DNA from 4 places in the Streptomyces sp. TLI_146 genome. Region 3 is predicted to be linked to each of the others. Evidence: riboswitches for the same ligand, from Rfam matches in the RefSeq annotation. Region 3 holds a riboswitch; each other region holds the start of a gene.

Region 1 (5,571 bases), 1.0 Mb from region 3:
CCCGTCCGTTCCGCTGTTCCTGTGACCGACCGGCGAAGTTCCGTGACCTCGACGAGCGTTGGGGCCTGCGTATCACGCCCCGCGCCCCGTCGCGGCCGTTGCCCTCCGCGAAACCCGGTGTTGCACCTGCCCGGCGGGTGCTCAGGCGCGGGCGTCGGTGCGGAAGGTGACGTCCTTTCCGGAGAGCGTCGCGGTGAGGCCGTCCGGAGTCGTCGTGAGGGACTTGAGCGCCAGACCGGCCGGGATGCCGTCGAGCTTCAGCTCACGCTCCAGCATGCCGGTCACGATCGCCCGCATCGCCTTCGGCAGGCCGTCGCCCACCTTCACAGACCGGAAGGCGAGCGCGTGGTCGCCCGCCACGTCGACCCGCGCGCTGGCCGTGGCCCTGCCGAGCAGCGGCAGGCTGGTGCTGGCCGCGACGCGCGGTTCGGACTGCGTACTGTCCGGGCTGTAGCCGATCTCGACGCCGAGCGCGTCGGACAGATCCTTGTAGGACACGAAGGCCGTGGCCTTGGCGGAGGCGGCGTGGGCCTCGGAGGCGTCCGAGGAGCGGCGCAGGCGGTCGAGCTCGACGTTCAGCGTGGTGATCGGGAGCCTGCCGCCGTCGCGGCCCGCCGGGATGTCGGAGGCTTCGATGTCGACGCGGTCGAGGGTGCCGCCGGCCAGCTGGGTCAGTACGGGAAAGCCGTGCACCTCCACGTGCGGCGCGGACTTGAGCCCCTGTGCCTTCTGGAACGCGTCGGCCGTACGGTGTTCCGTCCAGACCGCCGCGGCCCGGTCGCCCGCCACGCTCAGCCCGGCCAGGACGACCACGCCGACCGCGTACTTGCGCCAACCGCGCAGCGCCCGGCCCGCCACGGCACGCGGCCTCAGCATGCGGATCCCCCGTTCGATGCGGCGTGCGCGGAGATCCCGCACGCGGCGCGGAAGGCGTCCAGCAGGGGCGTACGCAGCACGTCGTCCGGTACGTCCTGGCGCGCGGCGACCGTGCTGACCAGCCCGGTGACGGCAAGCTGCGCCCGGATCGTGCCCGCCAGGTCGTCCGCGTCCGCGAAGGCGGCGAGGGTCTCCGTGCGGTGGTCGCCCAGGTCCCCCATGCCCTCCACTCCGGCGAGCGCGCCGGGCAGCACCGGCAGGCCGGAGTTGAAGAGCAGGGCGAGCCGGGAGCGGTGGCGCAGCGCCAGGTCGACCAGATCAGCCGAGGCCCGCCGGTGCCGCTCGGGGCCGTCCGGCAGGGCGCCCCAGGTGGCGCGCAGCGCGGCGAACTCGGTCAGCGGACCGATCAGCGTCGCCGCGAGCAGCCGCTCCTTGGAGGGAAACCGGTGCAGCAGCCCGGTCTTCGAGTAGCCGACGCGGTCCGCGATCTCCTGCACCGAGGTGCCGCGGTAACCCTGTGCGGTGAAGAGCTCGGCGGCGGCCTCGACGATCTCGGCGTCCAGCTCGGCGCGCGTCGGGCGTGGCATGACGGTCCTCCCCTGAGCCTGGTCACGCCCACCGTAACAGACCACCTGGTCCGTGATGGACCAGATGGTCTGCTACCCCGGTCGTCCCCTCCTCAGTAGTCGACCGGTGGCTGCCGTCGGCTGCTCAAGGGCCTCCGTCAGTACGCGCCGTTCACGTTGTCGATCGAGCCGTACGTCTTGGCCGCGTAGTTGCACGCGGCGACGATGTTGGCGACGGGGTCGTAGCTGTCCGTCGACGTGCCGGGCACGTGGAAGGCCTGGAAGGTGGGGTCGATGACCTGGAGGAGGCCCTTGGAGGGCGTGCCGGCCACCGCGTTGGAGTCCCAGTTGTTGATGGCGAACGGGTTGCCCGAGGACTCGCGCATCACATTGCGGTAGATGCCGTCGTAGGAGCCGGGGATGCCGTGCTGGGCCATGATGTCCAGCGACTGCCGGATCCAGCCGTCCAGGTTGTTCGCGTACGTCGCCGTCTTCGCCACGGCGGCGGTGGCCTGCTGGGGCAGCGTGGCCGTACGGGCGGAACGGTCGGCCCGGGCCGAGGTGGCCGTACGGTCGGCGGACGCCGCCGGGGCCTTCGCCTTCTTGCCCACCGCCAGTTCGAGGCCGGGGTGGATCAGGGCCGGGTCGGCGCCGATGGCCTGGCGGTTGTCCTGGTACAGCTTCTTCCAGCCGCCGGTGACGTCGAGGTCCTGGGCGATCTTGGAGAGGGAGTCCCCGGCGACCACGGAGTAGGTCGTCGCGGTGGCCTTCTTCGCCACGATCGCCTTGGCGGCCACCGTGCCGTTGGTGACGGCGGACACCGCCTTCGCGGGGGCGCCGGAGTGCGCCGTCGAAGGTGCGGCACCGGCGCTGGTCGCGCCGATCACCGGAATGATGAGTGCGGCGCCGCCGGTGCCCGCGGCGGCGATGCCCCGGGTCAGGGAGCTGGACTTGGGACGGCGGTGCTTACCCTTTGCAGGCATGGCGCATTCCTCTCCTTCGCCTGCGAGGTGAGCTGTCGGGTTCGGGCGAGAGCTGCCCGGCCGCGGCGCACGCGGCTTCACCCCGAGCCGTTCCGTCTCCGGATTCGGCGGCCTACCTGGGTCCCCCGCTCCTGCCATTTCGTGTGTGGGAGGTTTCCGGACAGCGGCAGGATTCGGCGGTCCATCCGGATTTGAGCGTGACCGTAAGCGAATAGGACCGGCCGAAACAAGACCTGAATTCACGACGGCATCCGCGAGAAAGATCCACCGGGGGATGAGAATACGGGCGCCCATCTCCCCGTCCCCCCAACTCCCCTTCCGCGCAAAGGAATGCGCACGTCACGAACCCCGGCCCATCAGGGGCCCGCGTGACCCAATTCACTTCCCGTGCCGGGGAAAGCAATTCCACCGACAGTGCCCAAACGAAGGCTAAGCCGCTTTATCATTCCCAATGAAGAGATTGGCGACATAGGAGGGAAAGTGCCCTCTGTAGCCCATTTCGGACATCAGGAGAGGAGCAGCTCCATCTCCTCGTCCGTGAGCCGCAGCGCGCCCGCGGCCACGTTCTCCACCAGGTGGTCCGGGTTGCCGGTGCCGGGGATGGCCAGCACGTGCTCGCCCTGCTGGAGCGTCCACGCGAGGCGGACCTGCGCGGATGTCACCCCATGCGCGCGGGCGACCGCGAGGACCGCCTCGTTCTCCGTGCCGCTCCCTTGCCCCGCACCGCTCTCGCGCCCTTCCCCGGCGATCGCGAAGAACGGGACGAACGCGATGCCCTGCTCGCCGCAGAGCCGCAGCAGCTCGTCGGAGCCCGTACGCCGGCTGTCCAGGCCGTACCGGTTCTGCACACAGACCACCGGCGCGATCGCCTGGGCCTCCGCGAGGTGCTCGGGGGTGATGTTGGAGAGGCCCAGGTGACGGATGAGCCCGGCGTCGCGCAGCTCGGCCAGCGCGCCGAAGTGCTCGGCGAGCGAACCCGGCCCGTTGAGGCGCAGGTTGACCACATCGAGGTGGTCGCGGCCGAGCTGGCGCAGGTTCTCCTCCACCTGGCCGCGCAGTTGCTCCGGCGTGGCCCATGGGAGCCACTCGCCCGACGCGTCGCGGCCCGGCCCGACCTTGGTGACGATGACCAGATCGTCCGGGTAGGGCGCCAGCGCCCGGTTGATCAGTTCGTTGGCGGAGCGGAGCCGGGAGAAGTAGAACGCGGCGGTGTCGATGTGGTTGACGCCGAGTTCGACGGCTCGCCGCAGCACGCCGATGGACCGTTCACGGTCGCTGCTCGGCGTGCTCGGGTCGAATGCCGCGCTGCCGGTGAGGCGCATCGCGCCGAATCCCAGGCGGTTGACCGTCAGATCACCGAGTTTCCAGGTGCCCGCTGCCGCCGCGTCGATCATCGTTGTAGTCATGATCGCAGTCTGCCATCCGCGCCCGCAGGCGGAGAACGCCCGAACTCCACGGCGGCCGAAGGAATCCGTCGGGTTTCAGCTCTCTCCGCCGCCTTCCCGCAGAATTTCCCGGAAAGGCAAGGGACGGGGAAAGCGCGGAAATCCGAAGCCGAAACGACCGCCGCTGCGGGAACGGTTAATGCACGAGATACGGAGACCGAGCCGAAGAAGCCTATGGCGGAATCGAGCTGACGGTGGTCCAGTACTCGCTGCTTGCCGTCACCGTGAGGCAAAAGCCGACGGCGTCAGGGCACGGGTCACGCGGCCCGCCACAGCGCGGGCACGTTCGGCGGTTCCCAGCCCGGCTGGGCGGTGTGGGCCTGGAGGCAGACGTACGGGCGGCCGCCGTAGTCGACGCGGTCGCCGGAGCGGTAGGAGGTGCCGACGGCCCACGTGGTACCGGGGGGTGCCGTGGTGGGTGAGGCGGTCGGTGTCGGCGACTGGGCCACGTCGAGCACGAAGTCGAACGCCGCCTCCTTCGCGCCGCCCGCGTCCCGTACGGTCATGAGCAGCCGGGCGTCGAAGATCGAGTCGGTGTTGTTGCGCGGCTCGCCGGGGAAGTACAGCTGGGTGGTGAGCACCGGGCGGCCGGGGGCCTGGGCCTTCACGTGGATGTGCCGGGTGCGGCCGGGGTAGAGGCCGGGCACGACGGTGGTGAGGGTGAACGCCCCGCGCGCGTCGGTGAATTGGTGGCCGCGGAGCGTGAAGCCGGTGTTGTCGTACGCGCCGTTGGTGTCCGCCTGCCAGAAGTCGAGCAGCACGCCCGAAATGGGGAGACAGGCCCGGCCGAAGACGTATCCGGTGACGGTGAGGCGGGTGCCCTGGGTGCCCGGTTCCAGGAGTGAGGTGCGCAGGGGGGAGTTGGGTTTGAAGTACGGCCCCTCGGTCTGTGCGGGGGTGGGGTGGTCGCCGTCGTCGCACGACGGGGTGAGCTCGGGGGTGGTGCCGGTGCCGACGGAACCGCGCGCCAGGGCGGGCACCGCGGCCAGCGACACGGGCACGGCGACGCCGGCCGCGAGGGCGGCTCGCAGCACGGTCTTGCGGCTGGGCCCCGGCCGGCTGTCGTCACGGGTTGTCGCGTCGTTCTCGCCATCCATGTCTGCTCCTCGGGGAGATCCTCGGGGAGGTGGGGGATGGGTACGACGCTAGGCGGGCGGTCCGGGCCGGGCGATGGACGCAACGCGGTGGTCGTGGTGAAAATCTCCGCCGCCGCGCCGGAAGTCACCGGGGCTGGTACCGGTCTCGCGGCGGAAGAACCGGCAGAAGTAGGCGGGATCGCCGAACCCGACGCGCCCGGCGACCTGACGCACACTCAACTCAGTGTGCAGCAGCAGCCGTTTGGCCTCGTGAGTGCGGGCCTGCCGGATGAGCTCGCCGGGCGTACGACCGGTGGCCTCCTTCACGGCCTCGGTCAGATACCCCACGGACACCCCGATCCGATCGGCGCAGGCCCGTACGGAAGACGGCAGGTCGTCGGCGCGGCTGACCAGGGCCGTGAACTCCCCCGCGACGCCGCTCGCGCGGGCGACGGCCTCGCTGACGGGCGGCGCGGCCAACCGGGCGGCGCGCACGAGGAGCACGTGCAACAACGCGCGGATCACCCCGTGGAAGCCCTCGGCGCCCGTCCGGTACTCCGCGTACATCTCCGCCACAAGCGACGACGTCCAGGCGTCGGCCTCCTCGTCGAGCTCAAGCCAGGGC
Region 2 (5,571 bases), 670 kb from region 3:
CGGAAGGCGACCCCCGCGCACCCGTTGCCCTCACGGGTGTGGCACCCCGATGCTGTTGCTGATGTTCGTGCCTGTGCGTACCTGTGCGGAACTGGGGGTCGGGGATGATCGAGACCGCGGACGGCGGACGGGTGTGGCTGCTCTCCGGCCGCACCAGCGGCTATGCGCTGCACCTCACGGACCACGGGGAGCTCCTGCATCTGCACTGGGGCCCGCGCCTGGCCCTCGCCGACGCCGAGGCACTGGCCGCCCAACCCCTGCCGCCCTACCGGCCCTTCGAGTCACCACTGGATGGTCAGGAGGAGTACGTGGTGGAGGGCGGGCCCCGTTTCGCGCGCCCCGCGCTCTCCGTACGCACCCCACAGGCGCGCGGCACCGAATGGACCTTCGAGGACGCCTCGGCCGACGGCGACGAGCTGCGGCTGCGCTTCACCGACGCCCTGCACCGCCTGAGGCTCACCCTGCACTACCGGATGCGCGACGACGCCGACGTCGTCGAGCGCTGGGCGACCGTCGCCCACGAGGGCGCGCCCGGGGACCCGGACCTGGAGCTGCTGCGGGCCGACGCCGCCGTGTGGACGCTGCCGCTGCGCGACGGCTGGCGCCTCAGCCAGCTGCACGGCCGCTGGGCGGCCGAGTCCCGGCTCGTACGGGCGGAGCTCACCCCGGGCGACAAGGTGTTCGGCAGCCGCCGCGGCCACACCGGCCACCAGCACCTGCCCTGGGTCGCCCTGGACGCCGAGGGCGCCGCCACCGAGGAGAGCGGCGAGGTGTACGGGTGCGCGCTCGGCTGGTCCGGGTCCTGGCGCATCGCCGTACAGCACCTGCCGGACGGCCGGGTGCAGATCAGCGGCGGCGCCGGGTACGACGACTCCGGGCTGCTGTCGCTGGCGCCCGGGGCCTCGTACACCACTCCGGTCTTCGCCGGGCTGTGGAGCCCGGACGGCTTCGGCGGGGCCAGCCGGGAGTGGCACGCCTGGCAGCTGGCCCGGGTGATCCCGGACGCCGAGCGGCCGCGGCCGGTGCTCTTCAACTCCTGGGAGGCCACCGGGTTCGCCATCTCGGAGCCGCAGCAGCGGGCCCTCGCGCACCGGGCGGCCGCGCTGGGCGTCGAGCTGTTCGTCGTCGACGACGGCTGGTTCGGGGAGCGCACCCACGACGCGGCCGGGCTCGGCGACTGGACGCCCAACCCCGACCGCTTCCCCGGCGGGCTCAAGCCGCTCGCGGACGAGGTGCACGCGCTGGGCATGCGGTTCGGGATCTGGGTCGAGCCGGAGATGGTCAACCCCGACAGCGCGCTGTACCGGGCGCACCCGGAGTGGGTGCAGCACCAGAGCGGGCGCCGCCGCACCGAGTTCCGCAACCAGCTGGTCCTCAACCTCGCCCGCCCGGACGTGCGGGAACACCTCTGGGAGCAGCTGGACGGCCTGCTGTCGAGCGCGCCCGTCGACTATGTGAAGTGGGACTTCAACCGCTGCTTCACGGACGCGGGGTGGCCCGGCGAGGAGTATCCGCAGAAGCTCTGGCTCGAGCATGTCCAGGCGCTGTACGGCCTGTTGGACCGGCTGCGGGCCGCGCACCCCTCGGTCGACTTCGAGTCCTGCTCGGGCGGCGGCGGCCGGATCGACCTCGGCATCCTCTCCCGTACGGACCAGGTGTGGACCTCCGACAACACCGACCCGCTGGACCGGCTCGCCATCCAGGACGGCTTCAGCCAGCTGCACCCGGCCCGGGTGATGGCCGCCTGGGTCACCGACAGCCCCAACACCCTGCTCAACGGCCGCCGCAGCAGCCTGCGCTTCCGTTTCGTGAGTGCGATGGCCGGGGTGCTCGGTGTCGGCGGGGACCTGACCCGGTGGAACGAGGACGAACTGGCCGAGGCGCGCGGGTGGGTGGAGCTGTACAAGGAGATCCGGCCGGTGGTGCAGCTCGGGGCCCAGTACCGGCTGCGGCCCCCGCGCGGCGGGCTCAGCGCCGTCCAGTACGTACGCGGCGACGACACCGTGGTCCTCGCCCACCTCGGGGCCCAGCACTACGGCGAGCTGCCCCCGGCCGTGCGGCTGCGCGGCCTGGATCCGGCGGCGGCCTATCGGTGCCTGGACACCGGGGCCGTACACAGGGGAGCGGTATTGCTGCACCGGGGTCTGGACACCGGGCTGCGGGGCGATCTTGATGCGGCGGTGTTCCGATTCCGGCGGCTGGACGAGCGCCCGGCGTAGCCCGGCATAGCCCGGCATAAGGAATGCGCGTTCTCGGCGAGGAAAAGGATCTTCCTCGGGACGCACGGGTCAAAACTGGACATAGCGGGGCGATAGATGGTGTGACGGGGTGAATGGGCGGGAACTTTCGTCCGGATTGAGCGATTTGATGGATCCTGTCCATCTCCCCGGCCGCCAAGGGTGGTTGTCCGTGAGGAGCGTCATATCCGTGACGTTCCGTGGTGGCGGACCCGAATGAATTCCCCCGTCCGGCGGGGCCTGTTGGGAATTCCGGTCGACGCAGGGTGACCGCAATTCCCGGCTGAATTCCCGGCCGGGAATGCCGAAGGTGAATGGGCACTTGTCGCGGCCCACCGGGCTCGCTTACGGTCACCGCAATCCGGGTGGACCGCCGAATCCTGCCACCGCTCGGAATCCGCACCCATCCACGCGTGGCAGGAGCGGGGGACCCAGGTAAGCGCCGTCCGGAATTCCGGCACGGCTCGGGGTGAAGCCGGAGCACCGCACACGGTGCCCCGGCCGGGCAGCTCCAGCCCGAACCCGACAGCTCACCTCGCAGGCGCCGGAGAGGAATCCGCCATGCCCGCGAAGGGTAAGCACCGCCGTCCCAAGTCCAGTCCGATATCCCGGGGCATGGTCGCCGCCGGTACGGGCGGCGCCGCGCTCGCCATCCCGCTGCTCGGCGCCACGGGTGCGCACGCCGCGGTGAAGACCGCCGCTCCCGCCACCGCCCCGCAGCAGGCCGCCCGCACCCTCCCCGCCGCCGCGGCCGCCGCCCCGCAGGCCGCGCCCACCACGTACAAGGTCAAGAGCGGCGACTGCCTGTCGCAGATCGCCGAGGACCACCGGCTCGGCGGCTGGCAGCGGCTCTACCAGGACAACCGCGAGGTCGTCGGCTCCGACCCGGCGCTGATCCGCCCGGGCATGAAGCTCGTCCTCGGCGCGAAGTCCCAGGCCGGCGCCGTTTCACACGGCTCCGCCAAGGCGAGCGGCTCGCACGACTCCGGTGCGAAGGCGTCGGCGCCCCACACGTCGAAGGCGTCCGGGACCACCGCCGACACCGCCTCGGCCCCCGCCGCCAAGCAGGGCTCCTCCTCCGGCTTCCGCGCCCCGCTCGACAGCGTGAGCATCGGCACCCCGTACCGCATGGCCGGATCCATGTGGTCCAGCGGCTACCACACGGGCGTCGACTTCGCGGCCGAGACCGGCACCGCGGTCAAGGCCGTCGGCGCGGGCACGGTCGTCTCGGCCGGCTGGGGCGGCGCGTACGGCAACCAGGTCGTCATCCAGCACGCCGACGGCATGTACTCCCAGTACGCCCACCTCTCGCAGCTCTCCGTCTCGGCCGGGCAGACCGTCACCGAGGGGCAGCAGCTCGGGCTCTCCGGCGCCACCGGCAACGTCACCGGCCCGCACCTGCACTTCGAGATCCGCACCACGCCCGACTACGGCTCCGACGTCGACCCGCTCGCCTACCTCCGACAGCAGGGCGCGAGCCTCTGACGGGCGTTGTTCCCGCCGGGAATTGGCGCGTATTCCCGCTGCGGGAAACTGACCGGGTGGCCTATATCACCCACCGTCAACCCCTCCTTACGGTCGCGTAGGTCACACCCGTAAGGGAAAGATATGGTCTCGTGGCAGACGATTCGAGATCATTCAGCAGCGGTACGTTCGGGTCGTACACGGCGCTCGGCGACAGCTTCACGGAAGGCGTCGGCGACCCCGGCCCGGACGGGGCGTTCGTCGGCTGGGCGGACCGGTTCGCCGTGCTACTGGCGGACCAGCGACCGGAGGGGGCCTTTCGCTACGCCAATCTCGCTGTCCGCGGCAGGCTCCTCGACCAGATCGTCGAGGAGCAGGTGCCGCGGGCCAAGGAGCTCGCGCCCGACCTGGTGAGCTTCTGCGCGGGGGGCAACGACATCATCCGGCCGGGCAGTGACCCGGACGACGTGGCCGAGCGCTTCGAGCGCGCCGTGGCCGACCTGAAGAGCGCGATCCCGACGGTCATGGTGACCACCGGGTTCGACACGCGCGGGGTGCCCGTTTTCAAGCATCTGCGGGGCAAGGTCGCCACCTACACCGCGCACGTGCGCTCCATCGCGGACCGCTACGGGTGCCCGGTGCTCGACCTGTGGTCGCTCAAGTCCGTGCAGGACAGGCGGGCGTGGGACGCCGACCGGCTGCATCTGTCGCCGGAGGGGCACACCCGGGTCGCGCTGCGCGCCGCCCAGGTGCTGGGGCTGCCGGTCCCGGCCGACCCGGACCAGGCATGGCCCCCGATGCCGCCGCGCAACACGCTGGACGTGCGGCGCGACGACATCCACTGGGCACGCGAGCACCTGGTGCCGTGGATCGGCCGACGGCTGCGCGGCGAGAGCTCGGGCGACCATGTGGAGCCCAAGCGCCCGGACCTGCTGCCGCTCTGACGGCCCGTCCGGTCCGCTCGTAGCTTCTGACGGACCGTCATACGGGTGGCGCCGCGCGCACGGCTCAGCCGTGCAGCAGCTTGCGTTCCGTCTCCGGGTCGAGGCCGACCCGGGGGCGGTCCGGCCGCTGCGGCGGCTCGCCGCCGATCGACTGGAGCCAGGCCCAGGTGTCGGCGACCGTCTCCTCGACGGGACGGCAGCGCAGCCCCGAGAGCACGGCCTTCCACACGTTCGAGCCGTGCATCGTGGTGTGCAGCTCGCCCGGCGGGATCCACACCGGCAGGTGGTTCCACGGCTCGACCCCGGCGGCCAGGATCGGCTCCGGGTCCGTCCAGCGCAGCTCGGCGCCGCCACCGGTGACCCGCGCGCACGCCTCAAGGAGTGCGCCCATGGTGGTGTGGTCCGGCGGGGAGACCAGGTTGTACGGGCCGCAGAGCCCGAAGTCGGCCGCGCTGACGATCCACTCCGCCAGGTCCCGGGCGTCGATGAACTGGACCGGCAGATCACGCGGCCCCGGCGCGAGCACCTCGCCGCCGCGCGCCATGCGCCCCAGCCACCACGGCAGCCGCCCGATGTTCTCGTACGGGCCGAGGATCAGCCCCGCGCGCACCAGGAGCGAGCGGTCCGGGCCGAACTCCCGCACGGCGGCCAGCTCGCCACCGCGCTTGGCCTGCGGATACGCCACCTCGTCCGCGGCGTCGGGGGAGCCGTCGACCAGCGTCGCGCCCTCGTCGGCCCCGGCCGGGACCGGGTGCTCGTAGACGGACCGGCTGGACACGTACACATACCGGGCGACGCGCCCGTCGGCGAGCAGCCGTGCCGCGTCGCGCACCGCCGAGGGCGCCCCCGACCAGGTGTCCACGACCACGTCCCACCGCCCGTCGGCGAGCGCCGCCAGACCGCCGTCGGCCGTCCGGTCGCCGATC
Region 3 (5,571 bases):
AGGCGGGCCTGCCCTGCGCGTTGATCCGGTCGAAGCGGACGGTCGCGATGAACTCGCCGCCCACCGTCGCCGCGAGCCCGACCCGGTCCACGTAGTCGTGATGGGTGAAGCGGTGCACGTCCTTCGCCGACAGCCGGGGGTAGGGCGCGAAGAAGCGGTAGTACTTGGACTCGTCCGACACCTGCTCGTAGAACGAGACGAGCCGCTCCGCGTCGTCGGCCGCGATGGGCCGGATCCGTGCCGTCCCCCCGTCGCGCAGCACGACGTCGGCCTCCCAGTGGGCCGGGTACGCGGGGTCCTGCGTCTTCTCCTGCGGAGCCTGCATACGGGCAGCCTACGGGTCGCGGGGCCGCCGCGGTCAGGTCAAGGTGGGGGGCAAGGTGGAGAGGGCGGCCAGGGCCGAAGGGCCGCCGGATCCGGGACCGACGTCGGCACGAGCACTGCGCAGGACATGAGAGACTGGTCTAGACAACCGTCAGAGATTTCGAAGGGCATCACCATGGCTGAGCGCCGCGTCAATGTCGGCTGGGCCGAGGGCCTGCACGCCCGCCCCGCTTCCATCTTCGTCCGCGCCGCCACGGCCTCCGGCGTCCCCGTGACGATCGCCAAGGCCGACGGCAACCCGGTCAACGCCGCCTCCATGCTCGCGGTGCTCGGCCTGGGCGCGCAGGGCGGCGAGGAGATCGTGCTGGCTTCCGAGGCGGAGGGCGCCGAGGCGGCCCTGGAGCGCCTGGCGAAGCTCGTCGCGGAGGGCCTCGAGGAGCTCCCCGAGACCGTCTGACCGCATCCGGTCGGCCGAACGGCCGGGACCGGCGCGTCACCGCACTTCGCGAAAGAAGCCGCGGACCCTGAATTCAGGGTCCGCGGCTTCTTTCTTTTGGACGGGAGGATCAGGTCGCGTTGCGGTCCCGCCCAGGCAGTCGAATTCCTGCGGCGATTTCAGGCAGCGCAAAAGGAGCCCACCCCGGCACTCCCTTTGTATACGGCGATCCCGTTAAGCGCGGACGCTCGCGGTGTTTACGGCATGTTGCGAAGTCCTCACGTCCACCGGACCCCGCAGGCGATAGGCGGAAAACGCGCGCTCGGCGTGGTGGGCGGTCAGCGACCTGGCCCGCTCCGCGTCGCCGCGCGCCACCGCGTCCACGATCGCCCCGTGCTCCGCCCAGCACTCGGCGGGCAGCGCGGGCTGCTCCACCACGTACATCCAGGCGATCTTGTGCCGCAGCTGGGTGAGCAGGGCGATGAGGCCGGGGCTGCCGGAGGACTGGGCGAGCGTCTCGTGGAACCAGACTTCCAGCGAGCGCAGATCCTCGCCCTGGGCCCGCCGGATGCGGTCCTGCCCCAGCCTGACCAGGCCGCGCAGCACCTTGAGATGGGCCTCGGTGCGCCGGGCGGCGGCCCGCGAGGCGGCCAGCGGCTCCAGCATCGCGCGCAGTTCGAGCAGGTCGGCGGCCTCCTGCTCGGTCGGCTCGGCGACACAGGCCCCGGCGTGCCGGCGCGTGGTGACGAACCCCTCGGACTCCAGCGTGCGCAGCGCCTCGCGGACCGGGACGCGCGAGACCCCGTACCGCCGGGCGAGCACTTCCTCGGTGAGCCGGCTGCCGCGCGCGAAGAGCCCCGCGACGATGTCGTCGCGGATTGCCGTGCATACCGATTGCGCCGGAATGCGCATGACCGAACCTCCGCCTTAATCCCCGCGAAACGCGGTCGATCGACGCCTGTTCGGCGACTCTATTCCAGCGGCTGTTAATTCCCGGTGACATGCCGTATGCAATGCATATCTTTTGGCCACGGACGGCTCACCGCGCCCCGGCCACGACGCCGGAGCCCCCCGGCGCGGGTGCGCCGGGGGGCTCCGGTGGAACGTGCGGGGGCGGCCGTCAGACGTTGACGCCGTGCGAGCGCAGATACGCGATCGGGTCGATGTCCGAGCCGTACGACTCGCCGGTGCGGGCCTCGAAGTGGAGGTGCGGGCCGGTGGTGTTGCCGGTGTTGCCGGAGAGGCCGATCTGCTGGCCCGGCTCGACGCGCTGGCCGACGGAGACACCGATGGACGACAGGTGGCCGTACTGGGTGTACGTGCCGTCGTTCATCCGGATGACGATGTTGTTGCCGTAGGCGCCGCCGTAGCCCGCCTCGACGACCGTGCCCAGGCCCACGGCGTGCACCGGGGTGCCCATGCCCGCGTGGAAGTCGATGCCGGTGTGGCTGCCGGAGGACCAGATCGAGCCGCCGGTCTTGTAGCCGGTGGAGACGTAACTGCCGTCGATCGGGGCGACGAAGGAGTTGAGGCGCTTGCGCTCGGCCTCGCGGGCGGCGCGCTCCCTGGCCTCGCGCTCCTCCTTGGCCTTCGCCTCGGCCTTGCGCTTCGCCTCGGCGATGGCGCGGGCCTTGTCGGCGGCGTGCTTCTGGGCGGCGGCCTGGGCGTCGATGCGGTCGGCGAGCGAGTCGCCGATCACGATGGCCTGGGTGATGCCGGTGTCCTCGACGGAGGCGGCGGCGGGAGCGGAGCTCTCGGCGGCCAGGGCCGGGGAGGCGAGGGTGCCCACGACGCCGGCGGTGGCGAGGGTGGCGATGCCCGCGATGTTCGCGCTCTTGCGCGACACGGCGCTCGGACGACGGTGTTTCCCGGTGGCACGGGTGAACGCCATGGAGAGGCGGTGTCCTTTCCTTCCATCTCGCCTACCGGGTTAGCTGACGGGTTCGGAGCTGGAAGGTCTCCTACGGGCCCCTCCGCGGGCGGAGGCGTCCGATTCACCCCAGGGACTGAGTGGGTCCCCGGCTCCCCTGGCTCGCGCCAGTTGGGGACTCGGCGATCGCTGTCCGGTGCCGCGGCTGCGACGGGTGGTGACGGACAGCCGGACTGACGCTAGACGGCTGATCTTTCAATCACCAAACAGACACGTCTTTTTGTAGCGCACGCCACATGACAGACAGGCAACCTCCCCAATAAACCGGACATAAGGGAGGACCCCGGCGGCCACTCGGCCACCGGGGTCCTCACCCGACTCGTCCGCCCGCCTTCGGGCCAGCCCCGGCGGGCGGCTCAATCAGCCTGCCACGACGGTGACTTCACCGATGCCGAGCGCCTTGACCGGCTCCTCGATCTGCGCCGCGTCCCCGACCAGGACGGTCACCAGCCGGTCCACCGGGAAGGCGCTGACGACCGCCGCGGTGGCCTCCACGGTGCCCGTGTCGGCCAGCCGTGCGTACAACTGCGCCTGGAAGTCGTCCGGGAGGTGCTGCTCGACCTGGTCGGCCAGCGTCCCGGCGACGGCGGCCGCCGTCTCGTACTTGAGCGGGGCCACTCCCACCAGGTTCTGCACGGCGGTCTCCCGCTCGGGGTCCGTCAGACCCTCGGCGGCGAGCTTGCGCAGCACCGTCCACAGGTCGTCCAGCGCCGGGCCGGTGTTGGGCGTGTCGACCGAGCCGCTGATGGCGAGCATGGCAGCGCCGGTGCCCTCCGCGCCGGAGCGCAGCACCTGGCCGTAGGCCCGCACTCCGTACGTGTAGCCCTTCTCCTCGCGCAGGACGCGGTCCAGGCGGGAGGTGAGCGTGCCGCCCAGGCAGTACGTCCCGAGAACCTGGGCGGGCCAGACGCGGTCGTGGCGGTCCGGGCCGATCCGGCCGATCAGCAGCTGCGTCTGGACGGCGCCGGGCCGGTCGACGATGACCACGCGGCCGGTGTCGTCGGCGGTGACCGGGGGCATCGGGCGCTCCTGGGCCGGGGTGCCCGTCCAGGCGCCCAGGGTGTCCGCCAGGACCGCGTCCAGGTCGGTGGCGCCCAAGTCGCCCACGATCACCGCGGTGGCCGCCGCCGGACGTACATACGCCTCGTAGAAGGCCCGGACCGCCGCCGCGTCGATCCGCGAGACGGTCTCCTCGGTGCCCTGGCGCGGGCGCGACATGCGCGCGGTGGCCGGGAAGAGCTCGCGGGAGAGCTGCTGGGCGGCGCGGCGGGCCGGGTTGGCCAGCTCGTGCGGGATCTCGTCGAGGCGGTTGCGGACCAGCCGGTCGACCTCCGCGTCGGCGAACGCGGGGGCGCGCAGCGCCTCGGCGAGCAGGCCGAGCGCCTTGGGCAGCCGGGAGACCGGCACCTCGAGGGAGACCCGCACGCCCGGGTGGTCCGCGTGCGCGTCCAGGGTGGCGCCGCAGCGCTCCAGGTCGGCGGCGAACTCCTCGGCGGAGCGCTTGTCGGTGCCCTCGGAGAACGCGCGCGCCATGATCGTGGCGACGCCGTCCAGACCCTCCGGCTCGGCGTCCAGCGGGGCCGCGAGGAAGATCTCGACGGCCACGACCTGCTGGCCGGGGCGGTCGCAGCGCAGCACGGTGAGCCCGTTGGGCAGGGTGGCGCGGCCGGGGGCGGGGAACGCCCAGGGACGCGCGATGCCGGCGGCCGGCTGGGGGTGGAACTGCATGGTCACGCCGGTCTCGCTCACTGCTCTGCTCCCTTGGCGTCGGCGTCGGCCGCGTCGTCTGCTTCGGCGGCGGTCGGCTCGTACACCAGCACCGCCCTGTTGTCCGGGCGCAGGGTGGCCCGGGCCACGTCCCGCACCTCCTCGGCGGTGATGTCGAGCACCCGGTCGACGGCGGTCAGGGCGAGCTGCGGGTCGCCGAACAGCACCGCGTACCGGCACAGTTCGTCGGCGCGGCCCGCGACCGTGCCGAGCCGGTCCAGCCACTCGCGCTCCAGCTGGGCCTGGGCACGCTCCATCTCCTCGGCCGTGGGGCCCTCTTCGGCGAACCGGGCCAGCTCGTCGTCGACGGCCGACTCGATGTCGGGGACCTCGACGCCGCCGGACGTCTTCACGTCCAGCCAGCCGAGCGAGGGCGCGCCGGCCAGCCGCAGCAGGCCGAACCCGGCCGCCACGGCGCTCTGGTCGTGGCGCACCAGGCGGTTGTGCAGCCGGGAGGACTCGCCGCCGCCGAGGACGGTGAGCGCCAAGTCGGCGGCGTCGCACTCGCGCGTGCCGTCGTGCGGCAGCCGGTAGGCGGCCATCAGGGCGCGCGCGGGGACGTCCTCGTGGACGACCTCGCGCAGCTGCTCGCCGATGACGCCGGGCAGCGCGCCGTCGCGCGGCGGCTGCTTGCCGTCGTGGGTCGGGATGGAGCCGAAGTACTTCTCGATCCAGGCGAGCGTCTGCTCGGGGTCGATGTCGCCGACGACGGAGAGGACCGCGTTGTTCGGCGCGTAGTACGTACGGAAGAAGTTCCGCGCGTCCTCAAGGGTCGCCGCGTCCAGGTCGGCCATGGAGCCGATCGGCGTGTGGTGGTACGGGTGGCCCTCGGGGTAGGCGAGCGCGGTGAGCTTCTCGAACGCCGTGCCGTACGGCACGTTGTCGTACCGCTGGCGGCGCTCGTTCTTGACGACGTCGCGCTGGTTCTCCATGGACTCCTCGTCCAGGGCGGAGAGCAGCGAGCCCATACGGTCGGCTTCCAGCCACAGCGCCAGCTCCAGCTGGTGCGTGGGCATGGTCTCGAAGTAGTTGGTGCGCTCGAAGCTGGTGGTGCCGTTGAGCGAGCCGCCGGCCCCCTGCACCAGCTCGAAGTGACCGTTTCCGTGGACCTGGT
Region 4 (5,571 bases), 1.8 Mb from region 3:
CGGAGGGCAGAGCGGCGGTCGAGTGGAGTTCATGCACGATCGACGAGCCTGCGCGTATCGTCACGGAACGTCAAATTCTGCCCTGCGCTTCGGCGCCCGCGACTGCCACCTCATCGAAGGGGATGGGGACGAGGAGTAGTCTCACGGGCACTGTGCGCGAGCGTCGGGTAGGGCTGCTGCGGGCGGCCACGCGGCGGAAGGCGCCCGCAGGGCCGCTGTTCCTCGCCCTGTGCGCGCTGCTGATCTGTCTGTCCCTGCCGCTGGCACTGCCCCTGTCGCCCGCCCCGCCCTGGGTGACCGCGCCCTCGTACACGAAGGGCGGCGTCCCTTCCGTGCACGGCGGCCCCGCGGCCCGGCGGCACGCCCGGGGGACCTGTGTACGGGGGCGGGCCGGGCCCCGCAGATGCCGGGCGCGGCTGATCGCGACCGGCGCGGAGCGGCACTGAAGCCGCACCCGGTTGGCGGAGGTGGGCTCGCCGCGTGCGGCCGCGCCCGACACCCTGGGTGGGGCGCGGGACGTCGGTGGCCCTGCGGACGGGCTGGAGGCCACAGGTGCGGCAGCGATCGGACGGCGGCGGCCGGGACGGCTCCCGGCGGCTCGCCCTCGTGCGCGTGCTGCCCATGCTGCTGCTGGTCGTCGGGGTCGTCCTCGACGTGAGTACGCCGCCCGATCTGACCGCCGCCGCCCTCTTCGCCGCCGCGCCCCTGATCGCGGCCCCCTTCTTCGGGCCGGTCGGCACCGCCGTCGCGGGCGCGTCGGCGGTCGGGGCGGTGCTGGCCACGGAGTATCTGCACGACATCCCCAGCACCGGCGAGGCGGTCAGCGAGCTGTTCACCGTCACCACCGTCGGCGCGCTCGCCCTCTTCATCAACCGCATGCTGCGCCGCAGCGGCGAGCGCCTCGCCTCGGCCCGGGTCATCGCGGAGACCGCCCAGCGCGCCGTGCTGCCGACGCCCGCCGAGCGCATCGGGGGCCTCCAGGTGGCCGCGCGGTACGAGGCGGCCCAGGCCGACGCGTTCATCGGCGGGGACCTCTTCGCGGTGCAGGACACGCCGTACGGGGTGCGGCTGGTCGTCGGGGACGTGCGCGGCAAGGGCCTGGAGGCGGTGGAGGCGGTGGCCGTGGTCATCGGGGCGTTCCGGGAGGCGGCCGAGCAGGAGGCGACCCTGGAGGCCGTGGCCGGGCGCCTTGAGCGCGCGCTCACCCGCGAGGGCACCCGGCGGGACGGCCTGGACGCCGTCGAGGGGTTCACCACGGCCGTGCTCGCCGAGATCCCGCGCGGCGCCGGACCCGTACGCCTGGTGAACCGGGGCCACCCCGAGCCGCTGCTGCTCCACCCCGACGGTGCGCTCGACGCGCTCACCCCGTCCGACCCCGCGCTGCCGCTGGGGATGGCGGAGCTGGGGGTGTGGCCGGACCGGGCGGACACCTACCCCTTCCCGGCCGGGGCGACGCTGCTCTTCTATACCGACGGCCTCTCCGAAGCGCGCTCGGTGGACCCGCCGGGGGTCTTCTACGACCCGCACGAGCGGCTGCGCGGCCGGATCTTCCCCGGGCCCGACCGGGTCCTGGACGCGCTGATCGAGGATGTGCGCAGACATACGGGCGGGGGCGCGAGCGACGACATGGCGCTGCTCGCGGTGGGGCGGCCCGGGGAGCGGCAGCCGGAGCGGCGGCGGACGATGCCGGTGGTGCCGTGACCGTCATGCCGTAACGGTGTGTAGTCGAACAGCGCCCCTGCGCATAACAATTGACACACCGTCAACTCTTGCCCCCGACGATCAGGGGGAACTGCTTGGAATCCGGTCCCCCTGTCTATTAACGTTCGATAACGCAGCGCGGTCGTCCCAGCCGTCGCAGAGGCGGCACCGTGCGCACGCGCCGAATCCCGCAAGGGAACCGGGGAACCACCAACTTGGGGTGAATCGGGCACCTTCGTCCCTTCGAAGAGGTGCCCGTAGGAGACCTTCCTGCTCCGAACCCGTCAGCTAACCCGGTAGGCGAGAAGGAAGGAAAGGAGTGCGCCCCCGTGGCGTCCAACGAGCCTGCCCTCGGCACCCCGCCGGTTCCCCCCGTCTCCCTGTACGGGACCGCGCCCAGTGACACCGAGGTGTGGGAGGAGTGGAACCCCACCGAGGACTCCGTCGCCGCCACGCGCGGCCGGCACCGGGTCGTCAAGCAGCGCGGCGGGCTCGCCCGCAGCTCCACCGTCCTCGGCGTCGGTGTCATCGCGGCCGTCGGCGCGGGCGGCATGGCCAGTGCGCAGAGCAAGCCGCCGGTCTCCATATCCCTGCCCGACTCGGTCGCGGACAACCTCCCCGACGTCAAGTCGCTGCCGGGCGTGGGCACGCTGATATCCGACATCGCGGGCGACGAGAAGCCCGACACCTCCCCGGCCGCCCAGGCCGACAGAGCCGTCACGAGCGCCCCCCTCACCATGGCGGGCGTCTCCCGGGCCGATGCCGAACACGGCGCCACCGGCGCGGGCGAGGCCCTGCGCGCCCGCATCCTCCAGCAGGCCGAGCAGCAGCAGAACGACGCCGCGGCCGAGGCGAAGGCGACCGCCGAGAAGGCCGCGGCCGAGAAGGCGGCGTCCGAGGCGAAGGCCGCGCAGAGCGCCGCCGAGCAGAAGGCGGCGGCCGAGAAGAAGGCCGCCGAGGAGGCCGCCGCCAAGAAAGCGGAGGAGGCGCGGCTCGCCGAGCTCGCCAAGAGCTTCTCGCTCCCGGTCGCCTCGTACACGATCACCTCGACGTTCGGCGAGGCCGGCTCGATGTGGTCCTCCGGCCACCACACCGGCCTCGACTTCGCCGCCCCCACCGGCACCCCGCTCAAGGCGATCCACGGCGGCACGGTCAAGTCGGCGGGCTGGTCCGGCTCGTACGGCTACCGCACGGTCATCGAGCTGGAGGACGGCTCGGAGCTCTGGTACTGCCACCAGTCCTCGATCGCGGTCAGCGCGGGCCAGAAGGTGACGACCGGCGAGACCATCGGCCGCGTCGGCGCCACCGGCAACGTGACGGGCCCGCATCTGCACCTGGAGGTGCACACCCCGGGCGGCACGGGCATCGACCCGATGGCGTGGCTCCAGTCGAAGGGCCTGAACCCGTAGGGAGCGTCCGATGGCAGCGGGAGCGCGGAATAGCCGTGCCCCGACCGCCCGTTCACCCCCTATGACCTCTCTGCGCCCCCTAGGCTCCTCCGACCTCTCCGTCTTCCCGCTCGCCCTCGGCGGCAATGTCTTCGGCTGGACCGCCGACGAGGCCGCGTCGTTCGCGGTGCTCGACGCGTACACCGCCGCGGGCGGCAACTTCGTGGACACCGCCGACACGTACTCGTCGTGGATCCCCGGCAACCAGGGCGGCGAGTCCGAGGAGATCATCGGCAAGTGGCTGGCCGCGCGCGGCAACCGCGCGGACGTCGTCGTCGCCACGAAGGTCGGCGCGCACCCGCAGTTCAAGGGACTCGCGGCCCCCACCATCAAGGCCGCCGCCGAGGCGTCGCTGCGCCGCCTGGGCACCGACTACATCGACCTGTACTACACGCACTTCGACGACGAGTCCGTCCCCGTCGAGGAGATCGTCACCGCCCTCGACCAGCTGGTGCGGGAGGGCAAGGTGCGCGCGGTCGCCGCCTCCAACATCTCCCCGGAGCGGCTCGCGGACTCGCTGGACTTCTCCGACCGCGAGGGCCTGGCCAAGTACGTGGCCCTCCAGCCGCACTACAACCTGGTCTCCCGCGACACCTACGAGGGCGCCCTCCAGGACACCGCGGGCCGCTCGGGCCTGGCCGCCGTCCCCTACTTCGCGCTCGCCTCCGGGTTCCTCACCGGCAAGTACCGCCCGGGCCAGGACGTCGAGAGCGCGCGGGCCGGGAGCGCCGCCAAGCACCTGGGGACCGAGCGGGGCACGAAGGTGCTCGCGGCGCTCGACCGCGTCGCGCGGGCGCACGACGCCGAGCCCGCGAGCGTCGCGCTGGCCTGGCTCGCCGCCCAGCCGACCGTGGTCGCGCCGATCGCTTCGGCCCGTACGGTCGGGCAGCTGCCCGCGCTCCTCGCGGTCGCCGACCTGGAGCTCACGGACGCGGAGCTGAGCGAGCTGAAGACCGCCTCGGCCTAGCCACCCGCCGCCTCAGCGCAGATACGGGTTGTACGGGGAGGACCGGTCGTATCCGTACGGGTCCTGGTGTCCGTACGGCGCCGGGTGGCCGTACGGGTACGGCTGGGGCGGGATCCAGATGCGGCCCGCCGCGCCCGCCGCGTAGAGCAGCGCGGGCCCGGCCACCGCCCGGCGCTCCCACAGGTGATGCAGGAGCTCCTGTTCGCGGGCCGTGAAGTCCGGGCCCGCCTGGGTGCGGCGGGCCCGGCGGCGCAGGAACGCCAGCGCCGTCGCGAACGCCTCGTACTCCGCGACCGTCCGCGCCGCCCGCTTGCCCCCGTAGGTGCGGTACGCGAAGTCGCGGGCCATCGAGCGGGCCCGCATCGAGGAGAGCGCGAGCGGTTCGGCCGGGCCCAGCCAGCCCGCCGCCGCGTACGCGGGCAGCTCGGCCGCGACCGTGCGCAGCTCCCGCTGGCGGCTCCAGACCGCCAGCCAGGTGAGCAGGCCGAAGACCGGGACCATGAACGCGGCGTAGACGAGGTAGAAGCCGTACGTCCCGAACGACGATGAGCCGTTCCACAGCGCGTGCATCCCCATCGCGGACAGCAGCCCGAGCACCGGCAGGCCGGTCCGGCGCCACCGGCTGCCCGGTGCGGCCAGCGCCGCCGCCCCGAATCCGATGCCGGTGCACACCGTGAACAGCGGGTGCGCGAACGGCGACATCACGATCCGTACGAAGAACGTCGCCGCGGTCGTCGAGGAGAGGCCCGCGGTGTGGCTGACCTGGTCCTCTCCGAACGCGTTGCCCAGATAGAGGATGTTCTCGGTGAAGGCGAAGCCGGTCGCGGTGAAGCCCGCGACGACGACGCCGTCGACTATCCCCTTGAAATCCCGTCTTCGGAACAGGAAGAGCAGCAGCACGGCCGCCGCCTTGGCGCTCTCCTCGACTATCGGCGCGATGACGGTCGCGCCGAGGTGGTCGGCGGAGGACGGGTCGGCCGTCGCGGTGGCTATCCACTTGGTCGCGAACGAGTTGGCGATGATCGCCACCAGCGCGGCGGCGCACGCGCCCCAGGCGAAGGCGAACAGCAGATTGCGCCACGGGCCCGGGTCCACGCGGTCGAGCCAGCGGAACGCGGTGCCGAGCAGCGGCACCGGCAGCACCGCGAGCCCCAGCCCCACCAGGAACCCCTCGGTGCCGGTCTGCTCCCGCACGATCGCGAGGATGACCAGACCGCACAGGGCGAGCAGGGTGATCAGCGCGCCGGCCCGGACGGCCCGGGAGCGCCAGAAGTCGCGCCGCGGCCGGTAGCGCCACTTGGCGCGCTCCGGCACGGCGTCGAACCGCGGCTCGGCGCCCCGCTCCGGGACCGGCTGGAGCGGGCCCGGCGGCTGGCGTTGCGGAAGCGACTCGGACGACACCAGACGACCCTAACGAGGGGTACGGACAATCCGCGACGGTGCCTGTGGACGCCG

What was found. Region 3 has a riboswitch for cyclic di-AMP ahead of BX283_RS30005 (M23 family metallopeptidase). Riboswitches for the same ligand answer to the same signal wherever they lie in the genome.
Positions count from the first base shown of each region.
Region 1: linked by a shared signal. The riboswitch ahead of BX283_RS34510 (transglycosylase SLT domain-containing protein) and the one ahead of BX283_RS30005 (M23 family metallopeptidase) in region 3 are both predicted to bind cyclic di-AMP.
Region 2: linked by a shared signal. The riboswitch ahead of BX283_RS32815 (M23 family metallopeptidase) and the one ahead of BX283_RS30005 (M23 family metallopeptidase) in region 3 are both predicted to bind cyclic di-AMP.
Region 4: linked by a shared signal. The riboswitch ahead of BX283_RS22305 (M23 family metallopeptidase) and the one ahead of BX283_RS30005 (M23 family metallopeptidase) in region 3 are both predicted to bind cyclic di-AMP.

Region 1 covers NZ_PJMX01000001.1:7,753,670-7,759,240, reverse strand. Annotated here, with positions in the region: gene BX283_RS34520 (DUF2993 domain-containing protein) at 142-876, opposite strand; gene BX283_RS41085 (TetR/AcrR family transcriptional regulator) at 870-1,463, opposite strand; gene BX283_RS34510 (transglycosylase SLT domain-containing protein) at 1,601-2,425, opposite strand; cyclic di-AMP (ydaO/yuaA leader) riboswitch at 2,430-2,614, opposite strand; gene BX283_RS34505 (oxidoreductase) at 2,932-3,831, opposite strand; gene BX283_RS34500 (carbohydrate-binding protein) at 4,128-4,967, opposite strand; gene BX283_RS34495 (AraC family transcriptional regulator) at 5,016-5,571, opposite strand, start outside.
Region 2 covers NZ_PJMX01000001.1:7,381,067-7,386,637, forward strand. Annotated here, with positions in the region: gene BX283_RS32810 (alpha-galactosidase) at 105-2,219, shown strand; cyclic di-AMP (ydaO/yuaA leader) riboswitch at 2,628-2,794, shown strand; gene BX283_RS32815 (M23 family metallopeptidase) at 2,799-3,722, shown strand; gene BX283_RS32820 (SGNH/GDSL hydrolase family protein) at 3,854-4,645, shown strand; gene BX283_RS32825 (NAD-dependent epimerase/dehydratase family protein) at 4,710-5,571, opposite strand, start outside.
Region 3 covers NZ_PJMX01000001.1:6,711,006-6,716,576, reverse strand. Annotated here, with positions in the region: gene BX283_RS30020 (bifunctional GNAT family N-acetyltransferase/acetate--CoA ligase family protein) at 1-325, opposite strand, end outside; gene BX283_RS30015 (HPr family phosphocarrier protein) at 500-781, shown strand; gene BX283_RS30010 (GntR family transcriptional regulator) at 995-1,672, opposite strand; gene BX283_RS30005 (M23 family metallopeptidase) at 1,881-2,651, opposite strand; cyclic di-AMP (ydaO/yuaA leader) riboswitch at 2,665-2,825, opposite strand; gene BX283_RS30000 (M16 family metallopeptidase) at 3,051-4,418, opposite strand; gene BX283_RS29995 (pitrilysin family protein) at 4,436-5,571, opposite strand, start outside.
Region 4 covers NZ_PJMX01000001.1:4,951,712-4,957,282, forward strand. Annotated here, with positions in the region: gene BX283_RS22290 (GNAT family N-acetyltransferase) at 1-64, opposite strand, end outside; gene BX283_RS22295 (hypothetical protein) at 153-446, shown strand; gene BX283_RS22300 (PP2C family protein-serine/threonine phosphatase) at 622-1,701, shown strand; cyclic di-AMP (ydaO/yuaA leader) riboswitch at 1,871-2,019, shown strand; gene BX283_RS22305 (M23 family metallopeptidase) at 2,031-3,110, shown strand; gene BX283_RS22310 (aldo/keto reductase) at 3,172-4,116, shown strand; gene BX283_RS22315 (PrsW family intramembrane metalloprotease) at 4,129-5,517, opposite strand.